Regions from separate parts of the Holdemanella hominis genome, predicted to be linked through region 1. Evidence: predicted binding sites of a transcription regulator. Region 1 holds the regulator's gene; each other region holds the start of a gene.
The links. Region 1 encodes HrcA, which represses chaperone genes, less so after heat shock. Its sites were predicted from a motif close to TTTTAGCACTNNNNNNNNNNNAGTGCTAAAA; they were not measured.

Region 1 (11,626 bases):
CTCGATTTGTGATTTTCATAAATGAGAAAACATACTTTACTTTCTCTACAAAAGACAACAAAAAAACACTGCGTGCTATAAGAGAATATGTACCTGCAGATCGAATGCTTCGATCATTAAGTTTTTGGGATGTGTTTAAACGAGGTTTAATGTACATTCCAAATAAATTACTACATTCTAATAACTAAGTATTGTTAACCCAATCCACATTATGTTGATTGGGTTTTCTTTCTTTTAAATTGGTGTACACGAATAGTAAAGAATACAGGAGAAAAATAATATGACGTGTGACTTTTTCACAGAAAAAGTCTTTCTTAATGAAAAAGGATGTGGAACTTTAGAATTTCACATCCTTGTTGTTTAATATATGATCAAATATGTAGTGTCCTACACCACCATCAAGACAATCGTAGTCAGTAATATCGTCGGCCAATGCCTTTGTGTTTGGATTGCCGTCTTTTAGGCAGACTCCCCATCCACTTGTGAGTAGTAAAGAATTATCGTTTTCATTATCACCAAATGCAATTGTATCTTCTAAGTGAATCTGATTCCATTCGCAATACATTTCTAAACCTCTACCTTTGGAGAAACCACTATACATTAATTCGATAGTTCCTGGGAATGTTTCAATAGTTTGGTATTTCCCTTTATATTGTTCTTCTACTTGATCACGGATAAGTTGTGTTGTTTCTGGGTCTGTCCTAAATAAGAACTTATAAACAGGTTTTTCACAAAAACCATCAATATCACCTGTCTTATCGATAAGTAGAATATTTTTACGTTTGGCCATATCTAATAAGTCATCGCTGATATTCATAACATTGCGAAGTTGATTTCCTTCTACGTTTACGGACACTTTCTTTTCTAAGATGATTGGCATCAAGAAAGTTAAGACTTCCTTCATTTCTTTAACACTTAACATGTCCATCGTAAATGATTTATTCAGGTTACGATCATAGATCATACCTCCATTCATTCCGATAATGAAATCAAACTCGAAGCCTAGATTCCAAAAGATTCCTTTCGTTTTTTCCATTTCGGTGATTTCTCTTCCAGTTGCCAAACCAATTTTTACGTTTTTATCATGAAGTTCTTTTAAAGCTTGTATTGTGATTTTAGGTAAGGGACTGCCCTTAGAACTGAGGGTCATATCAACGTCGGCAGCTAAAACCTCAATTTTTTGAATCATAAAATGTACCTCCATCACCTAAAATGTATACGATTTCATATGAAGTTGCAACATGAAAGTTATATTGTACTACCTATTTCGTTTTGTGTTTTGTCTTTAGGTAAGCTATACTTTAGAGACTGAAGGTGGTAAATAATGAATTTTTTAGTGCGTAGATTTATAAAGAATTATCAAGATACAAAAGATGCCAATGTGAGAACGAGTGTTGGTAAATTATCGGGGATTGTGGGTATATTTAGTAACTTGTTTTTATTTGTGATTAAGTTTGTGATTGGTACTATTGTACATTCGGTATCTATTCAAGCGGATGGTGTAAACAACTTAACGGATGCGGGTTCGAATATTATTTCGATTTTATCTTTTCATCTCGCAAATAAGCCAGCAGATAAGGATCATCCATTTGGTCATGAAAGAACGGAAACAATCGCATCATTATTTGTGGGAATATTGATTTTAGTTTTAGGTTTTGAAACTGCAAAAGAAAGTATTTCTAAAGTGATTCATCCGGGAAGTATTGATTTTAGAATTGCATCCGTCATTATTCTTTTAATTTCTATCATAGTTAAATTTTGGATGTATGCATACAATAAGAAGCTTTCTAAAACATATGATTCAAGTCTCTTAGAAGCAACGGCATTGGATTCAATTAGTGATGTATGTGGAACAACAGCTGTTCTTGTATCGACATTGTTGTCTCCAGTTCTTCACTTCAATCTAGATGGATACATGGGTATCGTAGTTTCAGGAATTATCCTTTATGGAGCTTATGGCTTATTAAGAGATATGATTAATTCTTTGATTGGAGAAGCACCGGATCCTGAACTTGTACACAATATTGTAGATATGATCATGGCACATCCTGCAATTTTAGGCGTGCATGATATGATGCTGCATAATTATGGCCCAAATAAGATTTTTGCGAGTGCTCACGTAGAAGTGGATTCGTCCAAAGATATCTTTGAAACGCATGATCATATTGATAATATAGAGCGTGAAGTCAAAAAGAATATGAATATTGATTTAGTTTTACATATGGATCCAGTAAAGGTAAATGATCCAGAGACAGAGTTGTATCGTGCAAAAGTGGTAGAAGCCATTCATCAAATTGATCCGAAATGGAGATTTCATGATTTTAGAATTGTGTCAGGACCAACACATGTGAATTTGGTGTTTGATTTGGTGATTCCATTTGAAGAAAAGTATGCGCAGGAAGAAATAGAAGAAATGCTTCTAAAATATATTGAATCGGATAAAAAGATTTATTTAGTACTCACAATTGATCATCCATACGCATAAGGCAGAAGTGTTTAAACTTCTGCCTCTATTATTTCTGGGATTACTTGGATTTGAGTTTTTTCTTCTTTAGTTAATGTGTTTGAAATAAATACATCCACTTCTTTGAATTTACAGTACGTGTATTCAGGTTGTGTATTAAATTTATTTTTATCAGTTACCACAATGATTTTTTCACTTTGTTGAAGAATGTGTCGCTTTAATTCATATTCATTTTCATAAGTAGTAAATCCATTGTTGTCTTTAAATCCTTTGGTTCCTAAAATCGCAACATCAATATGAATATAATCGATAGTTTCACTGGCAAAGTTTCCATAAGAGCGATAGGCATTGTTGGAAATGTTTCCACCAATCAAAATAACGTGCATATTTAGTTTAGCGCATTTGTAGGCTACAAAAATGGAGTTTGTCACAATCGTAATATTATGAATGGATTGAAGAAAGGGAATACCTGCTTGACATGTACTACCGGCATCTAAATAGACAACCATTCCTTCTTTGATAAAGGTGCAAGTTTGTCTCATGATTTGTTTCTTTTCTTCAATATATTCTTGATTTCTTAATGAAATGGGCATTTCATCAGGTTCTTCTAACAGCAGCGCATAGCCATGCTCTTTTTTAATGATTTTAGAATCTTCGAGTTCAATAATATCTTTACGAATGGTTTCACTTGAAGTTTGAAAGTAATCCGATAAATCGGATATCTTGATTTTTGGATGTTCCTGTAGAAGTTGACGAATCTTGAATTGTCTTTCATCTTTCTTTTTTGACATAAGCTACACCTGTGTGACTTTCTTGACTGTTTTTACAACATTATATTGTTCTGGTGTCAAATGGTTTGTGATGAATTCATCGAACTCATTAAATTTACAAAAGGCATAAGGCGCAATGTCTGCCTTATTATTGACTTTACTTGCATCACTGATCATGATTTTTTTTGCGGATTGATTCATAACGTGACGTTTAAAACCAAGTTCATCGGCAGAAATGGTGGTAAATCCATGACTCTTTTCAGTGAAAGCATCTGTTCCCATGATGGCTAAATCAATGTTTAAATGGTCGATGATTTCGGTTGCGAAATGTCCATAGGTTCTTTTTCCTATATTGAATAATAAACCACCAGCCATAATGATATTTAAATTCATGTTGGCACATTCATAAGCTACAAGAATAGAATTGGTGACAATGGTGATGTCGCTTTTGTTTCGTAAGGCGCTTATGGCCGTTAAAATTGTGCTTCCAGAATCCAAATATACGGTCATGCCATTTTCGATTCGGCTAAATGCTTCTAGGGCTACAATTTTTTTCATTTCCTTATTTTTTTGTGCTTTTAATTCGACAAATGTTTCGACAGAAGAACTTTGAATTTTGGCGTAGCCATGTTCTCGAACTAATATTTTTCTTTCTTGTAGTTCATCTAAATCTTTACGTAGTGTTTCTGGAGTAACAGAAAGTAATTTAGCGAGTTCTGCGACTTTTATTTTTTCTTTTTCTTCAAGAATTTGACGAATTTGAAGTTGTCTTTCTTCTTTTTTCTTTGACATGTTTTCACCTTTTTCCTTTTGAATCCAATTAAATTATAAACGAAATATTTTGAAAACAGAATAAAAAGTGGGAATACAAATAATTTGAAAGTGGGTAATGAATTCAATATTGTTTCTGTGCATAATGAGATTGTCTAAAGAAAGTATGTGATAGATATGGTAGTTCGATTAAATCCTGTTGAATTTGCGAAGGCAATGATGAAAAAGAAGAAACAATTGATTCCCACACCAATTGTTTTAGATAATGGAATTGCCGGTATTGTGTATGGATATTATGAAGGTGAGGATCTTTATTATTTGGATCGACTTGATGTCGATGTTTCTAAAAAAGAAGCATTAAGAAAAATGAATGTAATGGAATTGAGACAAGAAATAGCGTTAAAGATTAAAATTTTTGTAGCCAACTCAAATTTAAATAAAAACTTTTGAATCATAATTAAAAATTTGGAAAACTAAAAAATTAAGCTAGACTATTGAGGAGAATTCATAATTCATACATAATGCAAGTGTCAAAGGGAGATAAGAAATGTGTACTGTCGTCCATCTTGAACCAGAAGATTTCGCAAGAGAATTAGTTCATAATCCAAAAAATGTTTATGCCAGAACGTATGTCCTCGATTGTGGGCTTGCCGTAGTCATTTATATGTGTCAAGATTCGCATTTCCTATACTACTTAGACAGACCGGATTGTTCGAAAGAAAAAAAGGACATGCTGAAATCAATGAGTTTTTATGAACTGCATGCCGAAATCTATCGTAAGGTCAATTTAGATAATCGTCTTCGTGAAAGACAAAAAAACCCAAGCTGCTGACTTGGGTTTATTTAATGTATCCGAAGGTAAAGTGTTCGCCTGTTTGTTTATCATTACGATAGCTAAAACATGTATCGAATTCTTTTTTTGTATCATATTTGCTTGAATGAATGTTTTTCTCTGGAATACCTAATTCTTTACACATTTCAATGTTAATACCTTGATTATCAATATAGGCTTTTTCATTTGGCATATATCGAATGAAAGGTGTTGTATCAATACTGATTTGTTTCATTTGTTCAACAACTTCCATACCTACTTCTAAAGAATCAAATTGTATGCTTGGAGAAAAATATATGTGACAGGATTCAGGATGAATCAAATCTTTTTCGATTAATTCGCTCAAGCATTTTTTAGTGATTTCTAAAGTGGTTCCTTTCCATCCGGAATGAATGGCGCATATGCATGGTGTTGTTTCATCGACCACGAGAATGCCTAAACAATCCGCGGTAAATACGCCAATTAGAATGTTTGGCTCTGTCGTATATACGGCATCTACATTCATAATGCTTGTATCTTTATCATAGGCCCCCTTGCCTTCATCGCTCGAAGTAATGTGGGCCATATTGTTTGTGTGCTTTTGCCAAGGAAGTGCCCAATGATCTAGAGGCATATTTAATTCTTCAGCCAATCTTTTGCGGTTGATCATAACCGCTTTTGGATCGATACATACATGAAGTGCGGTATTGTTCTTTTCAGGAAGTGCAATATCTTTTAGTGTAGTAGCACCAAATATGTGTTCGTTATTGATATGAATAATTTTATTTATTTGTATAGACATCTGTAATTTCTCCAATATATACATAGTGCAAATCATCAAGTGGATAATTTCTTTCGTAAATTTCAGGCAATAAGAAATGTTCTTTTTCGAGTTTTCCAACATAGAGCTTCTTACAAATAAAAACTTCTTTAGCTTCTTTAAATGTAGGATTTCCATCAACCATTTCAATGTGGAAGTTCACGTTTGTAATCTTATCTTCATCCTTACCTGATTTTGTGCCTAAGTAAGATAGCTCTTTATGCTTATCATCAAAGAAGGATAGGGTGAACGTCTCACTTTCATCAACGAATTCTTTTGTGTATCTTTGCGGACGAATAAAGATAATCGCAACATTCTTATTCCATAAATGACCAAGAGTTCCCCAGGAAGCGGTCATAGTGTTGGTTTTACCGTTTTTTGTAGCACTGATAAGTAGCCAGTCTTTTCCAACCTTATCAAAAGGATTGAAGTATAGACTATGAATATCAACTTTTTCAAACATATATAATCCCTCCTATATTTTCTGCTTTAAAATCAAATAAACTTCAGCTTTTGTTGCTTCTGGATATGGTTGTACAAATAGAAGTCCAATTCCGAACAAATTGCGCCTAAAATGATCCACCCTAAAAAAGATAAATCTAGAACGAAGAAGTCTGCCTTTTGTCCTGTTGTCATTTGTTTGGACAAAGAGAAGGTTTCATCAGCCGAAAGATTTGGATTTTGCCAATAGATATGGAATCATAGGATATTCGTAAGCTTTATTAACTACAGGTACTATGAATAAGAATAGCCGTAGTAGTGTTTTTAAATCCATCAAAAACATGATTTTTATCACATTTAAATAATTGCCCTTAAATCCTTTGAATATTTCACTGAGTTCAGACTTTTCATCATGGTTCTTAATAAAATATCTATTGTTTCCAACTACAATAACATTGCCAATAAAGATTGTATAGAGTATTCCAAAAATACTGGCGACAGAAATGAATGAATAAAATATATATTGGAAATTAGAGGAATAGAATATAGGTTGGGTTTCATAAGAAAGATTGCTTGATGCAAAGTCTTGTATTCTTTCAATAATCGTTGTTTTTTTCACCTGTCAATGTTGATGCAATCAGCGTAACCACAAACATTTTCCAATAGTTGCGTTTTATAATGAGTTTGGCTTGTTCTTTAACTTGTTGTCGATTCCACATAGAAGCGCCTTCTTCCTTATGTTTTAATTTTATCACATAAGGAAATGAATGAGGTGAAAAAGATAGATGATTGTCTGGTTGATGAATTTTGTAATACGTATGCCTAAAATAAGAAAACCATTCTAGTGTTGGCGTCTAGAATGGTTTCTTTTTGTTTATTATTATTTTTTTAGGAGAGAGATATGAATATTGGTTTATTTCTATATTCATTGCCTTATCTTTAAGGCACTTATAGAATATCATCCCATGTTGTCATAATTTTAGTATAACTTTGGTAAATATTGTGAAATCAAAATGAATTATGTGAAATTATCAAAATATACATCTTTTCTAAAATTTCCTTCTTTTTTTCGTATTAGAGAGAGAAGAAAGGAGGAGTCATCTTGAATTCGATGGATATTGAGTCTAAGAAGTTTTTAGGACAACCCAAAAACTTTGTCTCGATCTTCAATGCACTTTTATTTTATGGACAACCAGTGTTGAAGCCTGAATATCTTAAGGATGAAAACAGTGAACTTGTCATGAATGTTTCTAGTAAGCATGTGGATATCATCAAGCGGTATGAGGGTGGTACTTATTTGGATTTGTTCGTGATTGAAAGCCAAAGCTATATCGATCAATCCATGGTCGCAAGAGTCATGGAATATGAAAGCGTTGCTCGTATGCGTTATATTCGCCAAAACTTTAAGCAACATGTACCTATGCATACAAGACTTCCCATGATTTTAACAGTCGTCTTATATGTGGGTGAATCCAAGTGGAATGCTGCTAAAAGATTGAGTGAACTAGAAATTATTCATCCTGGATTTGAAGACATGTTCAATGAGTTTAAACTGAATCTGATTGAGCTAAACACAAATCACAAGTATAATACAGGTGAAAAGGCAACACAGGACTTTTTTGATCTATTGCGTATGATCTATAGAAAACAGGTTTTAAAAGAAGATCTAGATCGAGAGTTTAATCGTGATGCATTGTATTTTGCGTATGTAGTGACAAAGAACAAAGAGTTATTGAGTATCTACAACAAAAGCGAGAAGGGAGATGTAAAAGTGTGTAGAGCATTAGATGAAATGTTTGAAGAATCAACAAACAGAGGAATCCAGATGGGTATCAAGCAAGGCATTGAACGAGGCATTGAACAAGGCATTGAGCGTGGTGAAAAAAATACCCAAATCAAAATAGCGATTAAAATGCTTGTAAGAAATAATCAAACACTTGAAGAAATCTCTGAGATTGTTGGATTAGACTTAGATGCGTTAAGAGAACTAAAAAGAAGTATTTGATTGAATGGATGTGTGATCACATCCATTCTTTACAAAGTGAGGAGATGTAAAAGTGTGTAGAGCATTAGATGAAATGTTTGAAGAATCAACAAAGGTATTGCAATAAATCAATTTGAAGTGTATCAAGCTATACTGGACAAAGGCTTCACTGTTAAAGCTATCGCATCCATCTTCTCAGTGAGTGAAGAATCGATTAAAGAATTTTTGATTTATGTTTAGTTAAGGGTACGAATATTTGTATCCTTATTTTTTTAGTTGAAATTTAGCACTCAATTGTTGACGGTGCTAAAAATTGTGATATACTAATAGCAGACAAGGAAAATGAGTGCTAGAAGGAGGTCTTCACAATGGAAATCACACAACGTCAAAAGATAATCTTTAAAACAATAGTTGAAGAGTTTACTCGTTGTGCAGAACCAGTTGGTTCAAAGACTTTAATGGAACTTCTAGATTTCCCGGTTTCATCTGCAACCATCCGTAATGAGATGGCGACACTTGAGAAGTTAGGGCTGTTAGAGAAGACACATACTTCGAGTGGTCGAATTCCGAGTCAAAAAGGCTACAGGTACTATGTTGAACATCTTATGGAAGCGGATTTGGATGCTTCTACAAAGAATGCTTTACAGCAAGTCTTTAGTGAAAGACATTATTCGTTAGAAGAAGTTGTTCAAAAGAGCTGTGATATTTTGTCACACATGACAAATTTGACCAGTGTTGTTCTAGGACCTGATAGCAGGCATCAGACTTTACAGCATGTACAGTTGATTCCAATCAACAATCAAAGTGCTGTTGCGATCATTGTCACAGATCAAGGACATACAGAAAATAAAGTGTTCCAATTTGGTACAGATGTGTCCATGCAGGATATTCAAAATTGTACAGATTTATTAAATGACCAATTAGTGGGAACGCCTATTGAAGATGTTGTTGGAAAAATGAAAGAAATTGAACCGATGATGGCAGCAAAACTTGTTCGACATGAAGTTTTGTTTGAAGCGTTCGTTTCAGCCTTTATGCGATTTGCGACAGAGAAAGTTGCGGTTTCTGGACGAAGTAATATGTTGTATCAGCCAGAGTTCAGTGACATCAACAAGTTGAAACAAATGATGCGTATTTTGGAAAATGGAAGTTTATTCCATCAATGGACGGATCAAGAGGGAAATGTAGCAATCCAGATTGGGGAAAGAAACGAGTTGTTACAAATCGGAGATTGTTCAGTATTAACGACAAAATTCCATTATAACAGCGATGAGGAAGGACAATTAATGGTTGTTGGTCCAAATCGAATGCAATATTCCAAGGTCGTGGCCTTGATGAATTATATGTCAAATGTCATCGAAGACGTCTTTGGGACAGACAAAGATAAGGGAGGTGCCAACGATGAGCAAAGAAGAAACTAAAGAAGTAAAAGAAGAAACAAAAGAAGAAGTTGTTGAAGGGGCAGCTGAAGAAAAAAAAGAACCAAGTTCAGACGAAATTATTGAAGGTTTGAAGGCAGAACTGGACAAGGCAAAAAATGATGTAGCACGTGCTTATGCAGATACAGAAAACATGAAAAAACGTCTACAGAAAGATGCAGATGCAACTCGAAAATATCGCTTCCAACAGCCAGCAACGGAAATCTTGCCAATTCTTGATTCAATGGAAATGGCTTTGAAAGTACAAACCGAGGATGAGACAATTAAGAATTATGTCAAAGGTTTTGAGATGATTCATAAACAATTGAAAGGTGTGCTGGAAAAAGAAGGCGTACAGGAAATAGATGCAGCCGATAAACCATTCGACCACAATACAATGCAGGCTTTAATGCAAGAGAAAAAAGAAGGCGTTGAAAGTGGAATGGTTATTGAAGTATTACAAAAAGGATATATGTTGAAGGATCGTATTTTACGACCAGCATTAGTAAAAGTGAGCGAATAGGGAGGTAATTATCATGAGTAAAATTATTGGTATTGACTTAGGTACAACAAATAGCTGTGTTGCGGTTATGGAAGGTAAAGATTGTAAAGTAATTCCTAACCCAGAAGGAAATCGTACAACACCAAGTGTTGTTGCGTTCAAAGATGGAGAACGTATTATTGGTGATGCTGCAAAACGTCAGGCAGTCACAAATAAAAACACAATTAGTTCAATTAAGCGTTTGATGGGAACGAATGAAAAAGTAGAGGCTGAGGGAAAATCATATACACCACAAGAAATTAGTGCAATGATCCTTCAATACTTGAAATCATATGCAGAAGATTACTTAGGAGAAAAAGTAACAAAGGCTGTTATCACAGTTCCTGCATACTTCAACGATGCTCAGCGTCAAGCAACTAAAGATGCTGGTAAAATTGCTGGATTAGAAGTAGAACGTATTATCAACGAACCAACAGCTGCAGCATTGGCTTATGGTATTGATAAAACAGATAAAGAAGAAAAAGTATTGATCTATGACTTAGGTGGAGGTACTTTCGATGTTAGTATCCTTGATTTAGCTGATGGAACATTCGAAGTATTATCAACAAACGGAGATACTCACTTAGGTGGAGATGACTTCGATAACGTATTAGTAAACTGGATGGTTGATACATTCAAGAAAGATAACGCAATTGACTTGTCGCAAGATCCAATGGCTATGCAACGTTTAAAAGAAGCTGCTGAAAAAGCGAAAAAAGATTTAAGTGGTGTAATGCAGACACAAATCAGCTTACCATTTATCTCAGCAGGTCCTGCGGGTCCATTGCACTTTGATACAACATTAACTCGTGCTAAATTTGATGATATGACTAAACATTTAGTAGAACGTACATTGATTCCAATTGAAAATGCATTAAGAGATGCAAAATTGTCTAAATCTGATATCGACGAAGTATTATTAGTTGGTGGATCTACTCGTATTCCAGCGGTTCAAGAAGCAGTACGTAAAGCATTAGGAAAAGATCCTAACCACTCAGTAAACCCAGATGAAGCTGTAGCTATGGGTGCTGCAATCCAAGGTGGAGTTATCTCAGGTGATGTAAATGATGTGTTATTACTAGATGTTACACCATTATCATTAGGTATCGAAACTATGGGTGGAGTTATGACAGTGTTGATCCCTCGTAACACTACAATCCCAACAAGTAAATCACAGATTTTCTCAACAGCCGCTGATAACCAACCAGCTGTAGATATCCGTGTATTACAAGGTGAACGTCCAATGGCTAACGACAATAAAGAATTAGGAAACTTCCAATTAAACGGAATTGCACCAGCTCGTCGTGGAGTTCCTCAAATTGAAGTTAAATTTGATATTGATGCCAACGGTATCGTACACGTAAGTGCTACAGATAAGGGTACTGGTAAAGAACAACACATCACAATTCAAAACTCTAGTGGATTGAGTGATGAAGAAATCGATCGTATGGTTCGTGAAGCTGAAGATAACAAGGCTGAAGATGAAAAACGTAAGGAAGAAATTGATTTACGTAACAAAGCTGAAGGCTTCATTGCACAAATCGATGGAATGTTAGAAGACAATAAAGATAAGATTGATCCAAAACAAGCTGAAGAAACTAAGAAA
Region 2 (11,626 bases), on a different contig from region 1:
ATGAATGCGTTGTATCCTAATGAGTAGCAATAGTCAGCATCAAAGTTTGATGGGAATGCACAACGTCCTTCGTATCCGAAGAAGTGGTGTAATGCATTAAATTTACCTGTATATCCTCTTTCAGCTAATTTGTCAGCAACTAAAGCTGAGAACAATTTTTCTGACTCAATTAAAGATACCTGTACGTTTCCGTGTGGATCTCTTTCTAAGAATAATTGTTGTTGAATAGTTTGAGGTAAGATTGCGAATACAGCCATTGATTCAGCAGTTAAACCTTTTTCAATGAATGCATATTTTTCTTCCCAGCTACCTAATGCATTAAATTCTTCTGTTTTGTTTCCAGCTAATAATTCGTTAATTTCAGCAATCAATGCTTTAAATTCTGGAACAAATTCAACTACACCTTCAGGGATAATTGCAACACCGAAGTTGTTCCCATTTGCAGAACGTTTTTCAACTGCATCTGCAATATAGTCAGCGATTTCAGATAAAGATTGTTTTTTAGCAGCAACTTCTTCTGAAATTAAGCAAATGTTTGGTTGAGTTTCTAAAGCACATTCCAAAGCTACGTGACTTGCACTACGTCCCATAACTTTTACAAAGTGCCAATATTTTTTAGCAGAGTTTGCATCACGTTCGATGTTTCCGATTAATTCACTATATGTTTTAGTTGCAGTATCGAATCCAAATGAACATTCGATGTCTTCGTTTTTCAAGTCACCATCGATAGTTTTTGGACAACCGATAACTTGAACACCTGTATTGTGAGCAGCAAAATATTCAGCTAATACAGCAGCGTTTGTATTTGAGTCATCACCACCGATAATTACGATAGCAGTGATTCCGTGTTTTTCACAAACTTTTGCAGCAACTGCGAATTGTTCTTCAGTTTCTAATTTTGTACGTCCAGATCCGATAATATCAAATCCACCCGTATTTCTGTATGCATCGATATAAGCATCGTCGAATTCAACATAGTTGTCTTCTAATAATCCAATAGGACCATTTTTAAATCCGTAAAGAACGTTTTCTTTACTAGTAGCTTTTAATGCATCGTATAGACCACAAATAACATTGTGTCCACCAGGTGCTTGTCCACCAGATAAGATTACACCTACAACTTGTTTTTTAGCTGCAGAAGTATTTTCTCCTTTTTCGAATGTAATTTCTTTTTCTCCGTAAGTGTTAGGGAATAAAGCCGCGATTTTTTCTTGGTCTGCAACACTTTGAGTTGCATTTCCTTCCTTAACACAGATTTCTGAAATACCATTTCTTAACATTCCAGGCAATTTTGGACTGTATTGGTATCTAGCTTTTTGAAGTGGTGATTGATTCATTTTTATATCTCCTTTTCAATTTATACCTACACTAAAAATTTTATAACACTTTGCCCAAAAAGTAAATAGAGCACCCCATCCAAGGCCTTTATTCAAGGTTTGAATTTAAATATTCCTTACTAATTTCTTTTTGTAGATATTCAAAAAACAAGCCAATATGATACCCATCCGCTACGGCATGCGCAATTGTGATATTTACAGGCATTTGATAATTATCATCATATTTTCCAGCAGTGATGATTGGAAAGAAGGCAGCACCCCCATTGACCATACGACTTGAAACCGCAGTAAATGTAGTCCATGGTGTACATGATACACAATAAAAGTTTGCAGGTTGGCCCGATTTTACCTTAATGCCTCTTTTGGTTTTACCTAATTCCATATCAGAAGTAATATTCTTGTAGAAAGAACCAAAATCGTCTGTAAAATCCGTCCAACAATCCGAAAATGTATGATCTTCTTCATGGAAAATCGTATAATTTGGAACTAAAGAATCCCACACACATAAATCTCCATTTTTATCTTTAAACATTTTAAAGTTCTCAATTCGATTTAACACTTTAGTCACACAATAAATCAACGTTGGATAAAATTTATATCCATTTGTATGACAAAAACTTAATAACTCACTCACATCAATATTGGCCGTCATATTCACTTCAACATTTAAACTGTTTGTATAATACAAATAATGCTCTTTACGACACCAATTTTCTAAATCAATCTTCTTATATCTACACATAAAATCTCCTATATCATCGTTATAGTTACAGTACCCACTGTAATCAAAATTAAACCTAGTAATGCCTTCCTTGATAGCTTTTCATGAAATACAACACGAGAAAAACCAATTGTTACAAGTATACTCAATTTATCAATTGGCACAACGATGCTTGCAAGTCCATCCTGTAAAGCACGATAGAAACATAGCCAAGATCCTCCTGTTGCAAAACCAGATAAGATGATAAACAAGAGTTCTTTTCGATCGACGTCTTTTATTTGGGACTGCTTATTTTTCACAAAGACCATTAGCCAGGCCATAACTAAGACAACACTTGTACGAATGGCCGTACCTAAATTAGAATCAATTCCAGAAATACCAATCTTACCTAAAATAGATGTAAGACTCGCAAATACAGCTGACAAAATCGCATACATCAACCAGCTTTTATCTGAAGAATTAGATTCAACATCCTCTTTTCGAGTAATCATCAACATTGTACCTACACCGATCATGCATACACAGCCAATTTTAGCTAAAGACAATCCTTCATGAAAGAAAATACAAGCCAATAGAATCGTTAAGATTGTACTGGATTTATCAATCGGAACCACCTTATTCACATTCCCATTTTGTAAAGCCTTAAAATAACATAGCCAGCTAGCTCCTGTTGCGATTCCAGACAAAACTAGAAACAACAAAGTTTTCCCACTGATATCCGTAATACCGGATATAGTTCCAGTTAAAAGAACAAGAATCCACGAAAAAACTAAAACCACAATGGTACGTATGGCGGTTGCCACATCAGAATCTGTTTTTGAAATCCCACATTTTGCGAGTATGGAAGTAATGCCCGCAAAAAAGGCAGAGCCTGTCGCATATAAAATCCACATAGTATCACCCAAATGAAATTTTATACCTCATAATCTCTTAATACAAATGCAAAAAGGAAGCAGTGTCTAAACTACTTCCAACATATTTTCAGCATCATTGGCCGCTTTTACTTTATCATTAGCACGAACAATAATTCCAGATTCATCTATTAAGTACGTTGTACGAACCACACCCATAGATACCTTTCCATAATTCTTCTTTTCTTTCCACACATCATAAGCTTCAATCACTTTTCTTTCTGGATCTGCCAACAATGTAAAGGCAAGGCTATACTTTTCTTGAAACTTCTTGTGTGAAGCCACCGTATCTTTACTTACCCCTAAAATGACAGCTCCTTTTTCTAAGAATTGTGGATATCTTTCAGAAAAACCACAAGCCTGCTTGGTGCAACCCGCCGTATTATCCTTTGGATAAAAATATAAGATAACTTTTTTACCTTTATAATCACTCAATTTGTGTATCACACCATCTTGATCAGGCAATTCAAAATCAGGTGCTTGAATTCCAATTTCTAACATATATATTCTCCATTCTGTTAAACAGATTATAGCATTCCAAACAATTTAAACATACCCATATGCACAAAAGGAAGCATACTTGCTTCCTAACGTTTTTTCTTACTCATTTTACTTGATCTAAATTGAGCTTGTCTTTGCGCTTTTTTTGTAGGCTTTAGGTTGAATTGTTTCTTTTCTAATACGCAAACACTTTCAATATGATCTGTATAAGGGAATAAATCCACTAATTCTAATTTATTTGTGACATAACCTTGTTTTCTAAATTGGTTTAAATCACGAACCTGTGTTCTTGGATCACAAGAAATATATAAAATTTTTCTTGGATTTAAAGCGGTTGCACACTCAATAAAATCTTTTGTCGTACCAGCACGAGGCGGATCTAAAATGATCGCATCATAATGATTGTGATATTTTCTTGCCTGGCGCATAAATTCTGTTGAATCCATCGCAACAAATTCAATATTTTTGATTTTATTTTGTTTCGCATTGTATTTTGCGTTTTCAATCGCATCTGGATTCACTTCTACACCCATGACTTTCTTACAAGAATCTGTCATCGTTAAACCAATTGTACCAACACCACAATATGTATCTAGTACTGTATCTGTTTCCTTTAAATCTAACATTTTCTTAGCTAAGCCATACAATACTTCACATTGTTCAGAATGAATCTGATAGAACGAATTGTGTGAAAACGCAATGTCTAAGCCACATAACTCATCATGAATCATACCATTTCCATATAAAACAATAGCTTCATCCTGCAAAACAATACTTGTCTTTCTTGGATTGATATTTTGTACAATTGTTTTAATTTGTGGAAATTCACTCGTTAATACACGAACCATATTTTTTCTTGAAGGAAAAATTTTCTGACTTGTCACAAATACAACCATCACTTCATCTGTCTTATGTCCCCAACGAATCAATACATGACGCAATAAACCAGTCCCTGTTCTTTCGTTATATAATTCTAATTTCATAGAACCAACAAGTTCTGTAATCTTGTTGATAATTTCATTGACAAGTTTTGGCTGCATTATACAATTTTCAGTCTTCACAACACGATGCGAATGAGGCGCATATAAACCTGAATATACTTTTCCTTTATCTTTCGCAAAACCAACAATTACTTTATTACGATAATGTGTATCATTCTTTGCCATATGCACATCGCCAACACGAACCTTTAAATGTGCTTTTTCAACCAATTCTTCCACATCTTTTTTCTTTTTATCTGCCTGCATACTCGGCTTCAGTTTTAAAAGTGAACATCCACCGCATATTTTTTCTACTTTACACTTCACTAATTTTCTCCTTTATTAAGTCAATAACCTTACTTGAATCTTTAACTTCAATTGTTTCAAATCCCAAATTACTTGCTGCAACTACATTATCTTTTCGATCATCTAAAAATAAGCATTCAGATGCCTTAAGATCATATTTTTTTAATAATATATGAAATATTTCTGGATCCGGTTTAATTTTCTTATATTCATAAGAAAAAACACCGCCATCTATATTATCAAACACACCACAACTTCTCAAATACTTTGTGTCATCTTCTGGAATATTTGAAAGAATATATACTTTGTATCCGAATCGTTTTAAATCTTTGATATACGCAACATTATCTTTTAATGGAATCACAAATTCTGTCCAATGATACATCAATTCTTTAATATTTAACTCTAACTCAGGAAATTGTTTTACTCCCTTTTCAATCATTTCTTCCACTGAATAGAGTCCTTGATCATACTCATCCCATAAAGAATCAAAATAGAATGATTTCACTTCCTCTTGTCCTTCATTAAAGAAGCTATAAATCAATTCATTTGAATCAAATTTAACCAATACATTTCCTAAATCAAATACTATATTTTTCAGCATATGCCAATTATACTTGAAAAAAACATCTAAAACAAATATGATTTTTGAAGAAAAGAGGTATGTTATGATTAAACCAATAATGAAAGATGAAGCTTTCTTAGCTATAAAATCCGTTCCAGCTACAAAAATGGATACACAAGTGGCTCAAGATCTAAAAGATACATTACAAGCTTATAGTAATCAATGTGTAGGCATGGCAGCCAATATGATTGGTGTTTCTAAAAATATTATTATCTTTGCGATTGGACCTGCACAAATTGTGATGTATAATCCAAAAATCACAAAGAAATCTAGACCTTACAAAGTCAAAGAAGGGTGTTTATCACTAGAGGGTGAAAGAAATACAACTCGTTATGAAAATATCACCGTTGAATACCAAGATGAATCTTTTAAAAAGTGTAAACAATCCTATTCTGGTTTTGTTGCTCAAATCATTCAACATGAAATTGATCACTGCAATGGTATCATCATTTAATAAAGCCAGGAAAAACCTGGCTTTTTATATAATTTGAATAATTCGATCTTTTAGATCCTCTAAATATAAAGGTTTACTGATATGCCCATTCATACCGCCTTGTAACATTTCTGTATATCTTGCATATACGCATTGGCACTCATCGCAAGGATTGGAATCTTTTTATCTTTTTTTCGAATTTGTATAGTCGCCTCATACCCATCCATAATAGGCATCCTAAGATCCATTAGAATCAAATCTAAATCCTTGATTTGATCAAACTGTTCTACAGCCTCTTTACCATTTTTAGCCTTATACACAATAGCCCCTTCACTTTGAAGCATAAACTCTATCACTTCCATATTGATCTCATTATCTTCCACGACAAGTATAGATAGATTTTCAATGGACATTGTTTGATTTTTTAAAGATTTATTCTCAACAGGATTCAAATCAATCTCTAAAGGAAGTTGAACAATAAATTGAGTACCTTAATCAATTTTACTTTCCACCTTGATTGTGCCATCCATCTTCTTTACAAACTCTTGCACAATACTCATCCCTAAACCCGCACCATCTATACGTTTATTTTTTTGAACAAAAGGTTTGAACAATTTGTTTTGTATGAATTCTTCATTCATTCCAATTCCTGTATCTTCTACAAAAAATTCAAAACAATCCGCTTTTTCTTTAACAGACAAATACACTTTACCACCTGGTCTATTGTATCTGATCGCATTACTTAAAAGATTCAACAAGACCTTCTCAATATGTGTAGGACTACCCATCAAATGATCATGTTCTATTTGAGTCTTCATAAACAATTCAATCTTATAATTCGATACCTGTAGATCAATAATAGTTTGAACCCTACCTAATAATTGACTTAATTCAAACGATTTATTTTCCAACACAGCCGAATCCGTTTGTAATGTTCGAATATCTAAAATATCATTTACCAAAGACAACAAGTGCGTACTTGATATCCACATCTTATCATAGGCATCTTTGATGCGTTGTTTATCATCACCACATCTTTGAATCACTTGAAGCATTCCTATAATCCCATTGATTGGTGTACGAATATCATGGCTCATATTTGCCAAGAAACGCATATTAACTTGATTGGCTTTTGTTTCATTTTCTAAGGCGAGTTGAAGCTTTCTATTCATATCAAAATAACGCTCTGTATCATGACAACGACGAACTTGTTCCTCCTCAAAAATCCTCTCATAATATGCATTCTTTTTCTCTAATGCCAAAATTATGACATCCAAATCGCAAATAACTTTGCCATATTTATATCGAGAAGATTCAACCATCAAGCCTTAACGAATCTCATCCGGATGTTTAGCCATATATGAATCCATATATCGTAAGATGGCTTTGACTTGATCAAACATCTTCTGCTCTAAATAATAATCAAATAAAGCAATACAAGCATCTATATATTCTACCGCATACATAGTCTCAATACGTTTTTCAAGTTCATCAGCACATCTATTAAATTCAAAATCCATATCGGCTTTACTAAATAATTCAATACCGCAATTCAAATAATCTTCTAAAATAATATGTTTGCCATCATGCTCATCTAAACCCATATTAAATGCTTCTAAAGCCTTATCCACTTGATTTAGGCTATTGTAAATCAAAGCTAAATTCAAATAGACATAGGCACCCATATCTTCAACGCAACAAGGCATGAATTCTTTGGCTTTTAAAATACTATCTAAAGCCTCTTCATACTTTTCCTGCTTTACGTACGTAATTGAAATATTATTATACTCATAACAATAATGTCCAACATCCTCATGTTCCATCGCAATCTGTAAAGCTTTTTCGTAATAATAACGACTTGAAACATTTGCCCCATCATAATAGAGCATGACACCCATTAAATTGAATGCAGAAATAAGTTCTCTTACAAATGGCATACTTTGATACTGCAAAATGATCGGTTCAATAATCTCTTTTGCCTTATTAAAATTTCCTTCATAATAATAATAATAAGCCATACCCAAATAAAAGGTGGCCGCAACTACAACTTCTAAATCATTTGAACTTTCATTTAATACATCACGATAAAAGTTTTCCTGCTCACTTAACTTTAGTTTTCCAACACCTTCTACTTCTTTCATTAATTCTTGATACTTCATAATCTTCACCTAAATTAAATGTATCATGAATGAAAAAAAGCACAAACTCGAAAGTTTGTGCCTAGAATTATTTCACTAACAATTCACAGATCTTCTTTGAATATGCGATTGGATCTTTGATTGCGAAGCCTTCAATTAAACAAGCCTGATCATATAATACTTCAGTCACTTCTTTAACTTTATCTTTATCAGAAGCGTATAAAGTCTTCAATGTTTCAAAGATTGGATGATTTGGATTGATTTCCAAAATACGCGTAGCCTTCATAGGCATTGGACTTTGGTTAGGCATATTTGCGAAAACCTTTTCCATCTCAAAAGAAATACCTTCGCCAGCCGTTAAGCATACTGGATCCTCTGTTAATTTATTTGACAATTTCACTTCAGCAACCTCATCGCCTAAAGCTTCTTTCATGAATGTCAATAAATCTTTATTTTCTTCTTTTGATTTATTTAAAGCTTCCTTTTCTTCCTCAGTATCTAAATCTAAATCTCCTTGAGCCGCATTTCTGAACGTCTTTTCTTTGTAGTTCATCAATGTCTGCATTACAAATTCATCCACTTCATCTGTTAAGTAAAGAACTTCAAATTCTTTATTCTTCAATGTTTGAACAACTGGCATCTTGTCAATCAATTCAACATCTTTACCAGATACAAAGTAAATGTCTTTTTGATCCTCTTTCATACGAGAAACATATTCACTTAAAGTAACATATTTCTTTTCTCTTGAAGAGTAGAACAACAATAAATCTTGGAATTTTTCTTTATCCATACCATAATTGTTGTAGACACCAAACTTCAAGTTTACACCAAATTCTTCAAAGAATTTTTCATATGCTTCACGATCTTTGGCAAGCATATTTCCAAGTTCATTCAATACTTTCTTTTCAATACGACCCGCAATCAATTTTAATTGATGATCATGTTGAAGCATTTCACGAGAAATATTTAAAGATAAATCTTGAGAATCCACTAGACCTTTCACAAAACGCAATGAATCTGGCAATAATTCTTCGGCATGATCCATAATGAATACGCCTCTACAATAGAGTTGAAGACCTTTCTTATAGTCTTGTGAATAGAATCCTTGAGGTAAGTGTGATGGAATATAAAGTAAGGCTGTAAAGCTAGTATTTCCCTCAACACTAAAATGAATCACTTTTTGAGGATCTTGATAATCATAGAAATGATCCTTGTAGAATTGATTGTATTCTTCATCTGTAATCTTCGATTTTTGACGTTTCCATAAAGGAACCATTGAGTTTAAAGTCTGATCTTCAACCACTGTTTCATATTCAGGCTTTTCACTTTCCTCAGTACCCTCTTTCATCTTCTGAGTTTCTACATTCATCTTGATTGGATAACGAATATAGTCTGAATATTTCTTAATCAATTCTTTTAACTCATATGTCTCTAAATATTGAGAATATTTTTCTTCATCTGTATCTTCTTTTAAAGTTAAAATGATTGTTGTACCATTTGTCTCCTTTGTACAAGGTGTGATTTCATAACCATCTTCACCAGCACTTACCCATTCATAAGCTTCATCACTACCTGCTTTTTTCGTAATAACACGAACATCTTTTGCGACCATAAATGCAGAATAGAATCCAACACCAAATTGACCAATGATATCTACATCTTCATCGTTGTTTTCTTCTTTTTTCTTCATTTCCTCTTTAAAAGCCAAAGAACCACTCTTCGCAATTGTACCCAAGTTTTCCTCTAATTCTTCCTTTGACATACCAATACCAGTGTCCGAAATTGTTAAAGTACGAGCTTCCTTATTTGGTTCAATACGAATCTCAAATTGACTTGCATCCGCATGACCTTGACTTTCATAATAATATTTATCAATCGCATCACTCGCATTCGATACAAGTTCACGTAAGAAGATTTCCTTGTGTGTATAAATGGAATTGATCATCAAATCCAATAAACGTTTTGACTCCGCTTTAAACTGTTTTTTCTTAGCCATAATACCACTCCTTCATTAGCACTCTAATATTTTGCCTGCTAATACTATACAACACCTTTTTAGCAGTGTCAACACCTGTGTGCTAAACACAAAAAAAGAATTCGACTAAACGAATTCTTAGCTTCTTTACCCACTTTTCAAATAATACTGTTAACTATTTTTATTCATATTTGTAGCATACAATGGATTGGCCGCTCTTATTTCACTTCCAAAAACCATCTTCAATTCTTCAAAAGCTATTTTCACATTTTCGGGAATATCCACATGCGCAATATAATTCTTTCCATTCGGACCATAGCCATTCGCATCATCTGAAAGTCTAGGAATTTCTCCCATCAACAAGTTGACATATCTATTAATTGGCCACATACCATGTAAATCTTCTTCATAAACCAATTCATCATTCTGGTTCAATACTTTAGCACAATAAGTAGCATAATTGATGATTGTCACATTATCATTAATATATTTTTTTAAACCTGCCGCCATACGCCTTTGCATAGAAGCATCCTGACTTAGAATGATACTATTAAAAGAAATATTGTTTTCTTTCAATAAATCCAAAAGATACGTTATATTATTCCCACAATTTGTAGACTTGGTTTCTAGATAGTCCGCCTTACATCCATATACATGTTTAATATACTTTTGAAATATTTCTGCTTCTGATAAATCTGTTGTCTCAATATCCGGATATTCTAAATGAACAACCTGACGTAGTGTATCTGTTGTATGTCCTGCTCCACCAACAATAATATATTTTTTCGCAACGAAGTTTTTAATTCCACTAGCTAAAACATCGCCACCTTCAAGAATACTTCCACCAAATAAAACCATAACATCTACCTGATGAATTCCATATCGTTTAAATAATTCTTCTTGATTTAACGCATCAATATCTCTTGTTCCCAAAAACTTTGCGAGTATATTTATATTTTCTGCAACTTTAGAATCCATATCTAAACTTCCTTTCAAAACTATCTACAATGACAAACTTGAATTTAAATAAGAAATTTATTTTGCTTCTTTAGGTAAGCATAGCTTACCATTATAACTATAAGATAGACCAACAAAAATACAAAACTATGAAATATTCCTATTGGATAAGGTGAAATACCTCCTCCTACTTTAAAAATTAACTCAGATATATAACTCGTAATCATAGATATTGGTATAAAAGCAATTATAATTGTATTTAACCATTTCACATAAAAAGATGAATTTTCTTTTGATATTACTTTTGCAAGAAAATATTCAAAAACACCGACCACTTGAATAATCATTGATCCATAAATAGAAGACATTGTTTGCTTTTCATACCACTCACCGATTGCACATAACAATCCAATTACAATCAATGCTGTAGATGCAATATAGAACACTTTTCCTACAATTTCTTTACTTTTTTCTTCTTTATTTTCGACTATTTCAATACCTTTTAAGATATAATCTGTAGTAACATTAAAATAATCACTCATTATAATTATTTTTTCCACATCGGGCATGCTCTGCTCACTTTCCCATTTGGACACAGCTTGCCTTGAAACCCCAACCTTATCTGCAAGTTCCTCTTGCGATATTCCTTTAGATTTTCTTAAATATAAGATTCTATCTGCGAAGTTCATTTGACAACACTCCTTTCTTTTATGAAGTAATTTTAGCAATATTACCAGTTGCA
Region 3 (8,163 bases), on a different contig from region 1:
CCAGTAAATCCTTTTAATGAATTTCTTAATTCTTTATCAGTTAATTTTTTTTCTATTTTTGCTTGCGCATCTCTTTTTGCACTTATACCATCAATTTTAGCATTAATACTAAATTCGTTAACATATACATCAGTACTACTAATCGAATACAAGAAAAAAGTTGAAAGAAAGATTATCGTAAAAAAACAAAATGCAAATATTATTTTGGGATTAATACATTTTTTTATTTCTATAAATATTAATTTTTTCACCATTTATAATCACCTACTGAATTAATCTTTTTTTGTCATAAATTAATATAAAAGTTAAGAAAAAAAACAATAAAAGAGTAAATAATAGCTTTGTCATATCAAAATTAAGTACTGATGACACATCAACCATTGTAATAGGGAAACAATATCGTAATATTGAAGAAGATGAAATATTTAATAGTGAAATCATTATATTTGGAATAAAACATAAAATTATAGAACATATAACAGAAACACTACTAGATAAAAACACTTTCGAAAAAAACATAATTAACAGTCCCATCAATACTGAGGCTAATAATCCTATTAAAATTGCTCTAGATAATAATTGTCCATATGTCAATAAGTTCGGAAATAGAGGCGCAATTCCTAACTGTACATTAACATCCCAACCAGCTAAACCATATATTGAAAAAATTATTATTGAAAATGGTATAAGGGCCAACAAATAATAGAAACTTGATATAATTATTCCAGCAATAACTTTTGCTACAAAATGATTAGTACCCCTATTCTTTGTTGTACTTATAATTTCATTCATCCGTTCTTCTTTATCTTGAGAAAACATTTTAGATAAGCAAATTGCAAGCATTATAGACATAAATAGAAATAAATCCATATTTTTTTTCAAAAATCTTTGATAGCCTTTACTATATCCAAATTTAAAGCTTTGTGTTTTAGCGGTGCAATTAGTTTTATCTTTCCAAAGCTCAACAAAATTTATTGGAGTCTTAACTTCTAATATTTTTTTATACTGATCCATATATGTTCCACCTAAAGTAAAATCAATAAGCGAAATCACCTCTTCATATGGTCTCATCTCTTTACTGTACATTGTTTTAAATGCTTCGCCATCAGTACTGTTAATATTATTTGTTTGCTTTTGAAATTTATCAATAATTTTATTTATTTCATCATCATTTATTTCCACAGTACCATGAGATAAATTTTTTTCAAAGGTTATTGCATCAAGGCCATAGATTATTCCTTGTTCATAATAAGTTATAGTCTGATCCTGAAACACTGTCAAAAAGCCATATATGACAGAAATCATAATCAATAATAATACTGAGATTCTGTTAATCTTACATGTATATATCCTGTTTAACTCATTTTTAATTAACCTAGTCATCTTCACTTACCTCATCAAAATAGTATAAGTATAAATCATTTAAAGTAGCTTCTATAGGCGCAAAACATTTTTCAACATTATCTTCGGTTATTATCCTTATTCTAATAGTATTACCCAAATCGTATACATTCCTAACTCTATACTTATTCATGAAATAATCCAATTGCGTTTTAGGTACAGTTCCTTCATAAACAAATCCTTCAATCTTTTTTAATAAGACATCTAAATCACCTTGTTCACAGATTTCACCTTTTTTTAAAAGAATAATGGCTTGTGAAATATCCTCAACATCAGAAACAATATGAGTAGAAATAATTACTGTATGCTTCTCACCATATTGATTAAGTAAATTCTTTAAATGAATTCTTTCCTTAGGATCTAATCCAGCTGTAGGTTCATCCAAAATTAAGATTTCCGGTTCATTTAACAATGCTTGAGCTATTCCCACCCGTCTTAGCATTCCTCCTGAATAAAGTTTAAGTCTAATATTCTTTTTCTCGTATAATCCTAATTCTTTTAACAAATATTCTATCCTATGTTCAAGTTTTTTTCCTTCTAAGCCTTTTAAAACTCCTATATATGATAAAAAATCATAAGCTGTGAAATCTTGATAATAGCCAAAATTTTGTGGCAAATATCCTAAAGAATTAAAATAATTATTTTTTAAATGATTAATTTGTATTCCGTTATACAAAATACTCCCCGAATCAATTTCATATAAATTACACAAACATTTAATTAATGTTGTTTTTCCTGCTCCATTTGCGCCTAACAATCCATAAACTCCTGTTTCAAATCGAAGATTAATATTTTTTAATATTTCATTTCCATTTAATGCCTTGAACAAATTTCTCACTTCTAACATTCTTCTATGCCTCCCTTTTTATATAGACTAACTTGTGTATCAAATAATTTTTTATATTTACCATCCCTTTTAATCAAATCTTTATGAACCCCTTGTTCAATAACTACGTCTTTATTTAAAACTATAATTTGATCCGATGAACCAATATTTGACAATCTATGTGTTACAAACATACACAATTGTTTTTTTAATTTATCAAATGTTTGAAATATTTCTAATTCTGCTAAAGCATCATTGATGCAGTAGGTTCAAAATACAAAATGAAAGACATACTTGATACATTTGAAAACTAAATAATGCGATTCAAACTGGTGAATATAAAACGATCTATATTGATGAATTTTATGTTGACATTATGATGCCGATATTAGTTTTTATATCAAATAGATATTTTACAAAATTCTGAAAAACAGCATTAACATATTTTCTCATATCATCAAAAGATCCTTTTTTTAATTACTTTTATTAAAACCACATAATTTCCGATACAATTTATTTTGCAAATAAATTTTTTCCATCGTCTAAAAATCCCAGGTATCTGACTACTGATAAATTAAAATAGAATCCCCTTCATTAATATGTTCAACCCCCTTTTTAGATCTGTATTCTTAGTTAATCATTCATCTAAAATTGCATATAACAACAAATCATTGATTTCATCCGAATGTGACACAATAGCTTATTTACTAATAAAACTGTTGTACATTATATCTCTTGCCTCCATGATATTATGGTAAGTAAATCTTACACACAAGAAAAAAAATAGTAAATAAAACCGGTATAAGTCGACAAAATCTTGTAGAAGAGGGATATTTTGATATCTAAAACTTAAAAAATTATTTGTTGATTTTCGGATTATCAGGTTATGCTCAATTTCTTTTATAATCTATGCACAAGCATAAATAAAAAGCTCAGCATTTAAGCCAAGCAATGTTGTTGATGAAGCTATCCAAAAGGTGCATTTAAGGTGCACAAATCCTATAAATTCAATTTAATATACTTTATATAAAGCACTTTATAAAATTTAGAATATGTTCCAACGACAAACTCATAAGATGGAAGAGTAATTTGACCATTTAGGACAGGAAGAAAGAACTGGTTGTTCTCGGCAAGCGTATTAGGAGCAGAATCTAGTGCGAATTCATATAGCATAATTGAAGTAGCAAAAACAAATGGATTGGATCCATATAAATTTTTGACAACAATATTTACATATCTTCCAAACCAAGACCTGATCAAAAATCCAGAAATAATAGACGGATTTCTAACATGGAGCGAGTTCGTACAAAGCTCTAAGGCAAATAATTTAAAAATAGTACGAGAGCCGTACCGAAATTTCCAACGCTTCAAGGTACAAAGAGATCAACATGCCTTTATAATCAATACTATTATTTACCTTAGTGATAAGTTTGAAATCGCACAGATTACTCTCAACAACTTTTTAATATAATCTAAACATACACTCATCAATGATAAGTTACACCAAACAATCTATCATTTGTATTTTAAATTTTAACGAACTTTAAATGCATTTTAAGGCGCATCATTGATGAATTAGTATAATTTATAGCATCAACTATAATTGGCCGCATAACAGCATTTAAGCTGTTATTTTCGCAATTGTTTTTACCACTTTTTTTAAAGGTTTTCAAAAAGGTTTTCAAAACTATCTATAAACAGAAAAAAAGCCCTTATATAAGGACTTAATTTACAAGATGGCGTCGACGGAGGGAGAGAATTATGCATAATAACAATACGCAATATATATTAAATATGCTTTAAATAAAGCAGCATAATGTAACAAAAATAAGCATTTACATCATAAACATCGTCACAAATGTCGTCACAAATATCGTCACAAGTATGCATATTTTGCCTATTCACTACCTCGCCAATTACTTCGCCAAATGTATTATTTATTCGCCAACATGGCGAAATAATAAATGCTTTATATAAGGTAAAAATCGTATTATTTTTTTTATTCGCCAAGTTTTAATTTTTAATCCGTTTACTTATTCGTGCTCAATAAAGCACAATAAAACAAAGAAACATTAAGTCTCTTTGTTCTTAGGCGTTCGAGATGTAATCACAGATATTCTTAGATGCAGGTGCTTTCGATGAAGGTCTTCTCTTTTTACAACTTGGACAAACCATCCTCACGGAAACCTCCAAAACACTCCCAATAGTTAAATAGAAGGCATAAAAAAAGCGGGTAAATTGATGAGGTTTACCCGTTACTAGTTTTGTCTATACATCGACAAACTGGAAGTTGTCCATTATCTTTTTTATTGTAATTTTTTTGTATATACCAACATATAAAACAGTATAACACAAAATAAAAGTGACATGGTGAACTGATTGAAATGCTTCTGATTTTTGCAGCAAATAATTGATTGAACGATAAGGAGATAAGATACGATGAGAACAATATTTGCAGAATATAATCCCGGACGAAACAACATTGATGTTTATACCAGTGCAGACTATATGCTTCGCGTTGACTGCTGGGAAGCAGAAAAGAATTTGAGAACCACACCCGGATCAGATTGTGCATTAAACACACTTGCCATTGATGAACCACTAGAATATGCTAGACTGTATCTTGATGGGAATTTACAGATGTGGGTAGATGCAGAAGATTCCTTGACATTATAGTAATGTTCAAAAAACGCTGAGAATAATTTCTTCTCAGCGTTTCGACAACTATTTTCTTTCCTTTGACACCTTCTCACTTATTCTCTGATAGATTTCCTTTGTCTCTGCGTCATTTTCCCCATTTACAACTAATATTTTTCCATCTATGTTCATGACAACATATGAATGGCAGGAGGCATGAGTGTAGCGGATATAATCTCCGAAGATATCGTTTTCGAAGTTTCCCATAGCATACTTCAGGTTTCCAAAACCATTAGTTCTGTGATCATTATCGTTCTGCAATACATTTACTTCATAAGAAATGCTGTCAATTTGCGAATACTCCCCTGTATAATCATTCCATCCTTTTGCTTCAATGTTAAAATCACGATCATTACAACGAATCTGAATGCTTCCACAAAACAAATTCCATATAGTAAACACAATAGTGGGAATTGCGATGATCAGATATATCACACTTTTTTTTGTATTATACTGAATTTTTAAGCCTTTTTTTTGTGTCTTTTTATTCATCATTGTCTTCTCCATAAATTCCGATTTATCCTTTAGTATATTATATATCATTTTATTTACTTAAAATATTAAAATTTTAGTAAAATTTATAAAATCATGTTATACGAATTTTAGTTAGTATTTATTACTGCCTATAATTATTGCTTTTAATGGTTGTTTTACCAGAACCTTAAGGGCTCTAGTTCACTAAAATTTGGCTTCATATTAAAGTCTTTCATTATACTTAATACTTAAAACACATATCACCTTCTGTAATTTCTTTTTCATTTGGTTCACCTCCTTTCAAAGAAAGTGTAACAAAAAATAAAAAAAATAACTCAATTCAAATCGTAAATTCACCATTTTTGGTGAAAACTAAACGATCCAAATTGGTTATCTTTAAATTACCACTATCATCCGTAAAGAAAAAGACATATTCTGTTTTATTAGAACATAGAAAAACCAGACACCTTAACAAGCATCTGGTTTCATAAATATTATTTTGAATCGCCACTGTCTAGAAGTTCCCAATCGGTATTTTCTGTGTATATTTTGAATATGTAATCATTTGCCTTTCTTACGAGATAAAGAATATTATGTAAATCCTCTGATTTTAAACTGGCTGCATTCTGCCGAATGAAATCAAGCATGATGTTCAATTCTTCCAACTCGTCAACAACTCCAAACTTCACACCATTAACCACATTAAAATCAATATCTTCAATCAGCTCAGAATCATCACTATTCCAGTACATCCATTTTTTGTCCAGTAAAAATGTATCATACATAAATACATTTAAATTCAAATTAAGCTTATCAAGGAGAAGATCCAAATATTCTTTTTTGGGAAAAATTTCTCCGCGGAAGTATTTATATAATGTATCCTTGCTCCAGCCTAATTCTTTTGCAAACGGAGCAACTTTATACCCTCTAAGTTTAATCAAATATTTTAACCTTGAACCAAAATGCTTACGCACATATGTCATTCTATCTTGTAGTTCTAAATCATCTTCAATGCATCTCATGTACTTATTATATAAAAAATAAAAGCATATGACAAATATGACAAAGAAAAACAAATTATTAAAAAATATTGACATGGTATATAAATAGCGGTACTCTGTATATGTAATGACGTACCGGTATTCCGGTATTCGTAGACAAAGACAGGAGGAAAAATATGTCAAAACCTGAGAAAAAAGTATATCTTGCGTCACAACCATTCATTTGTAAGTCAAATGCTCGTATTATCCTTTCAATCAATCATAAGGCTATGGATAATATCTGGGAAACAATCAAAACAGAGTACAAAAAAGATTATGGCGTTGATGTACCAAGCTATGGTGTTCCAACTAAATACTTCTTAGAAAAAGTACATATCTCACGAGATGATTTAATTATTGCTCTAGAAGCAGAAAAAAAGCTCAATGCTTAGTTTGGCGACACAGCAATGAGCTTAATAAAGCGGATACACTCTTTTCCTATGCGTATTATAGCATAATATAGCAATATGTGTATACCGCCTATTTGAAAATGATAGGAGGTTTTTTTATTAATGAGTGATGAATTAGAGTTAGAAATCCCAATCTCTGCAGCTGCTAGATCCACTGAAGAGAACGTATTAGCAATCTACATCTACTGTCCTGAATTACTATATGAAGATTCCATCGACAAGAATCTTTTCGCATACCCACCACACAAACGACTATTTGAAGCAATCAAATGCGGATTAGAAGGTGGAAGTTGGAATAAAGCAGTGTATAATAGAAAAATTAAAAACAATGGCCTTGTCGATTTACATAATAAATTGTTAGGAGAATATATCTCACGCGTACCTCTTAATTCGTATTTAGATGAATTGCGAAAGAATTATGTTCAGAGAGAGTGTTTAAAAGTACTACAAAAAAGTATGAATAATTTAAAAGAAACCAATGAATTAAATATATACACACTATCTAACGATTTGGAGACATTACAGAATAAGTACCAGCACGAGGATGATGTAATCACTATTGCGTCAGTTGAGAAAAAGGAACAGGAATGGCTTATTGAAGGGTATATACCCAAATATGAAATAACAGATATCGGAGGCAATGGTGGCGTCGGTAAGACTGCATTTTGGGTCAGCTTAGTTGCTAGTTTGTCAGCAGGCAAACCTTGTTTTTTCGAAAATCAAGACTTAGAACGCGAACCGTTAAAGACACTGTATTTAACGAGAGAAAATTCGAATGCCACAAATTTGAAGGAAAGATTTGAATTGCTTGGTGCTAATATGAATAACATACTTTGCATCGGTGACACGAATACGAATTTTTCAAAATATAAAATTGGATCACCCAATTTAGAGTATCTAATAAAAAAACACAGACCTGATGTATTAATTTTAGATCCATTGCAATCATTTGTGCCTGAGAACGTGAATTTAATTGCTCGTAATCATGTACGTCCCATGTTTGACTGGCTAAACGTAATGACAAAAAAATATGAAGTCACTATACTTGTCATTATGCATGCTAAAAAGAATGCATCAAGTGGTGGTCGTGATAGACTCGCAGATAGTAGTGATATGTTTGATGTTGTGCGTCAAGTATTGATGGTGGGTGAAACAGATGAAGATGGTATTAAATATGTGTCATCCGAGAAGAACAACTTAACCAAACGGCATAAAACCATTCTATTTGAGCAAGGTGATCATGGTCTACCACGTCTTGTTGGGTTTAGCGACAAAGACGATGATGCTTATTTAAATCTCCGAAGGAATAAATGTA

Region 2: the regulator HrcA is predicted to act here: its motif matches at 10,006-10,036, upstream of htpG (molecular chaperone HtpG).
Region 3: the regulator HrcA is predicted to act here: its motif matches at 4,622-4,652, upstream of H8911_RS05695 (DUF6061 family protein).

Annotation. Positions count from the first base shown of each region.
Region 1 covers NZ_JACRWH010000013.1:18,922-30,547, reverse strand. Annotated here, with positions in the region: gene H8911_RS04990 (DUF956 family protein) at 1-188, shown strand, start outside; gene H8911_RS04985 (HAD-IIB family hydrolase) at 338-1,189, opposite strand; gene H8911_RS04980 (cation diffusion facilitator family transporter) at 1,325-2,485, shown strand; gene H8911_RS04975 (DeoR/GlpR family DNA-binding transcription regulator) at 2,497-3,255, opposite strand; gene H8911_RS04970 (DeoR/GlpR family DNA-binding transcription regulator) at 3,259-4,026, opposite strand; gene H8911_RS04965 (hypothetical protein) at 4,183-4,455, shown strand; gene H8911_RS04960 (hypothetical protein) at 4,553-4,837, shown strand; gene H8911_RS04955 (purine nucleoside phosphorylase YfiH/LACC1 family protein) at 4,845-5,618, opposite strand; gene H8911_RS04950 (flavin reductase) at 5,599-6,099, opposite strand; gene H8911_RS12665 (hypothetical protein) at 6,674-6,796, opposite strand; gene H8911_RS04940 (Rpn family recombination-promoting nuclease/putative transposase) at 7,189-8,082, shown strand; gene hrcA (heat-inducible transcriptional repressor HrcA) at 8,430-9,482, shown strand; gene grpE (nucleotide exchange factor GrpE) at 9,463-10,002, shown strand; gene dnaK (molecular chaperone DnaK) at 10,016-11,626, shown strand, end outside.
Region 2 covers NZ_JACRWH010000041.1:6,744-18,369, forward strand. Annotated here, with positions in the region: gene H8911_RS09020 (diphosphate--fructose-6-phosphate 1-phosphotransferase) at 1-1,337, opposite strand, end outside; gene H8911_RS09025 (CatA-like O-acetyltransferase) at 1,426-2,079, opposite strand; gene H8911_RS09030 (EamA family transporter) at 2,088-2,951, opposite strand; gene bcp (thioredoxin-dependent thiol peroxidase) at 3,018-3,470, opposite strand; gene rlmD (23S rRNA (uracil(1939)-C(5))-methyltransferase RlmD) at 3,557-4,777, opposite strand; gene H8911_RS09045 (HAD family hydrolase) at 4,767-5,360, opposite strand; gene H8911_RS09050 (peptide deformylase) at 5,425-5,835, shown strand; gene H8911_RS09055 (response regulator) at 5,925-6,266, opposite strand; gene H8911_RS09060 (sensor histidine kinase) at 6,306-7,076, opposite strand; gene H8911_RS09065 (tetratricopeptide repeat protein) at 7,143-7,973, opposite strand; gene htpG (molecular chaperone HtpG) at 8,041-9,948, opposite strand; gene H8911_RS09075 (ElyC/SanA/YdcF family protein) at 10,099-10,905, opposite strand; gene H8911_RS09080 (helix-turn-helix domain-containing protein) at 10,950-11,573, opposite strand.
Region 3 covers NZ_JACRWH010000017.1:779-8,941, forward strand. Annotated here, with positions in the region: gene H8911_RS05670 (hypothetical protein) at 1-254, opposite strand, end outside; gene H8911_RS05675 (hypothetical protein) at 265-1,383, opposite strand; gene H8911_RS05680 (ATP-binding cassette domain-containing protein) at 1,376-2,248, opposite strand; gene H8911_RS05685 (hypothetical protein) at 2,242-2,421, opposite strand; partial or broken gene H8911_RS05690 (IS66-like element ISEbi1 family transposase) at 3,279-3,542, shown strand; gene H8911_RS05695 (DUF6061 family protein) at 4,667-4,903, shown strand; gene H8911_RS05700 (hypothetical protein) at 4,952-5,431, opposite strand; gene H8911_RS05705 (helix-turn-helix domain-containing protein) at 5,893-6,420, opposite strand; gene H8911_RS05710 (hypothetical protein) at 6,576-6,830, shown strand; gene H8911_RS05715 (AAA family ATPase) at 6,951-8,163, shown strand, end outside.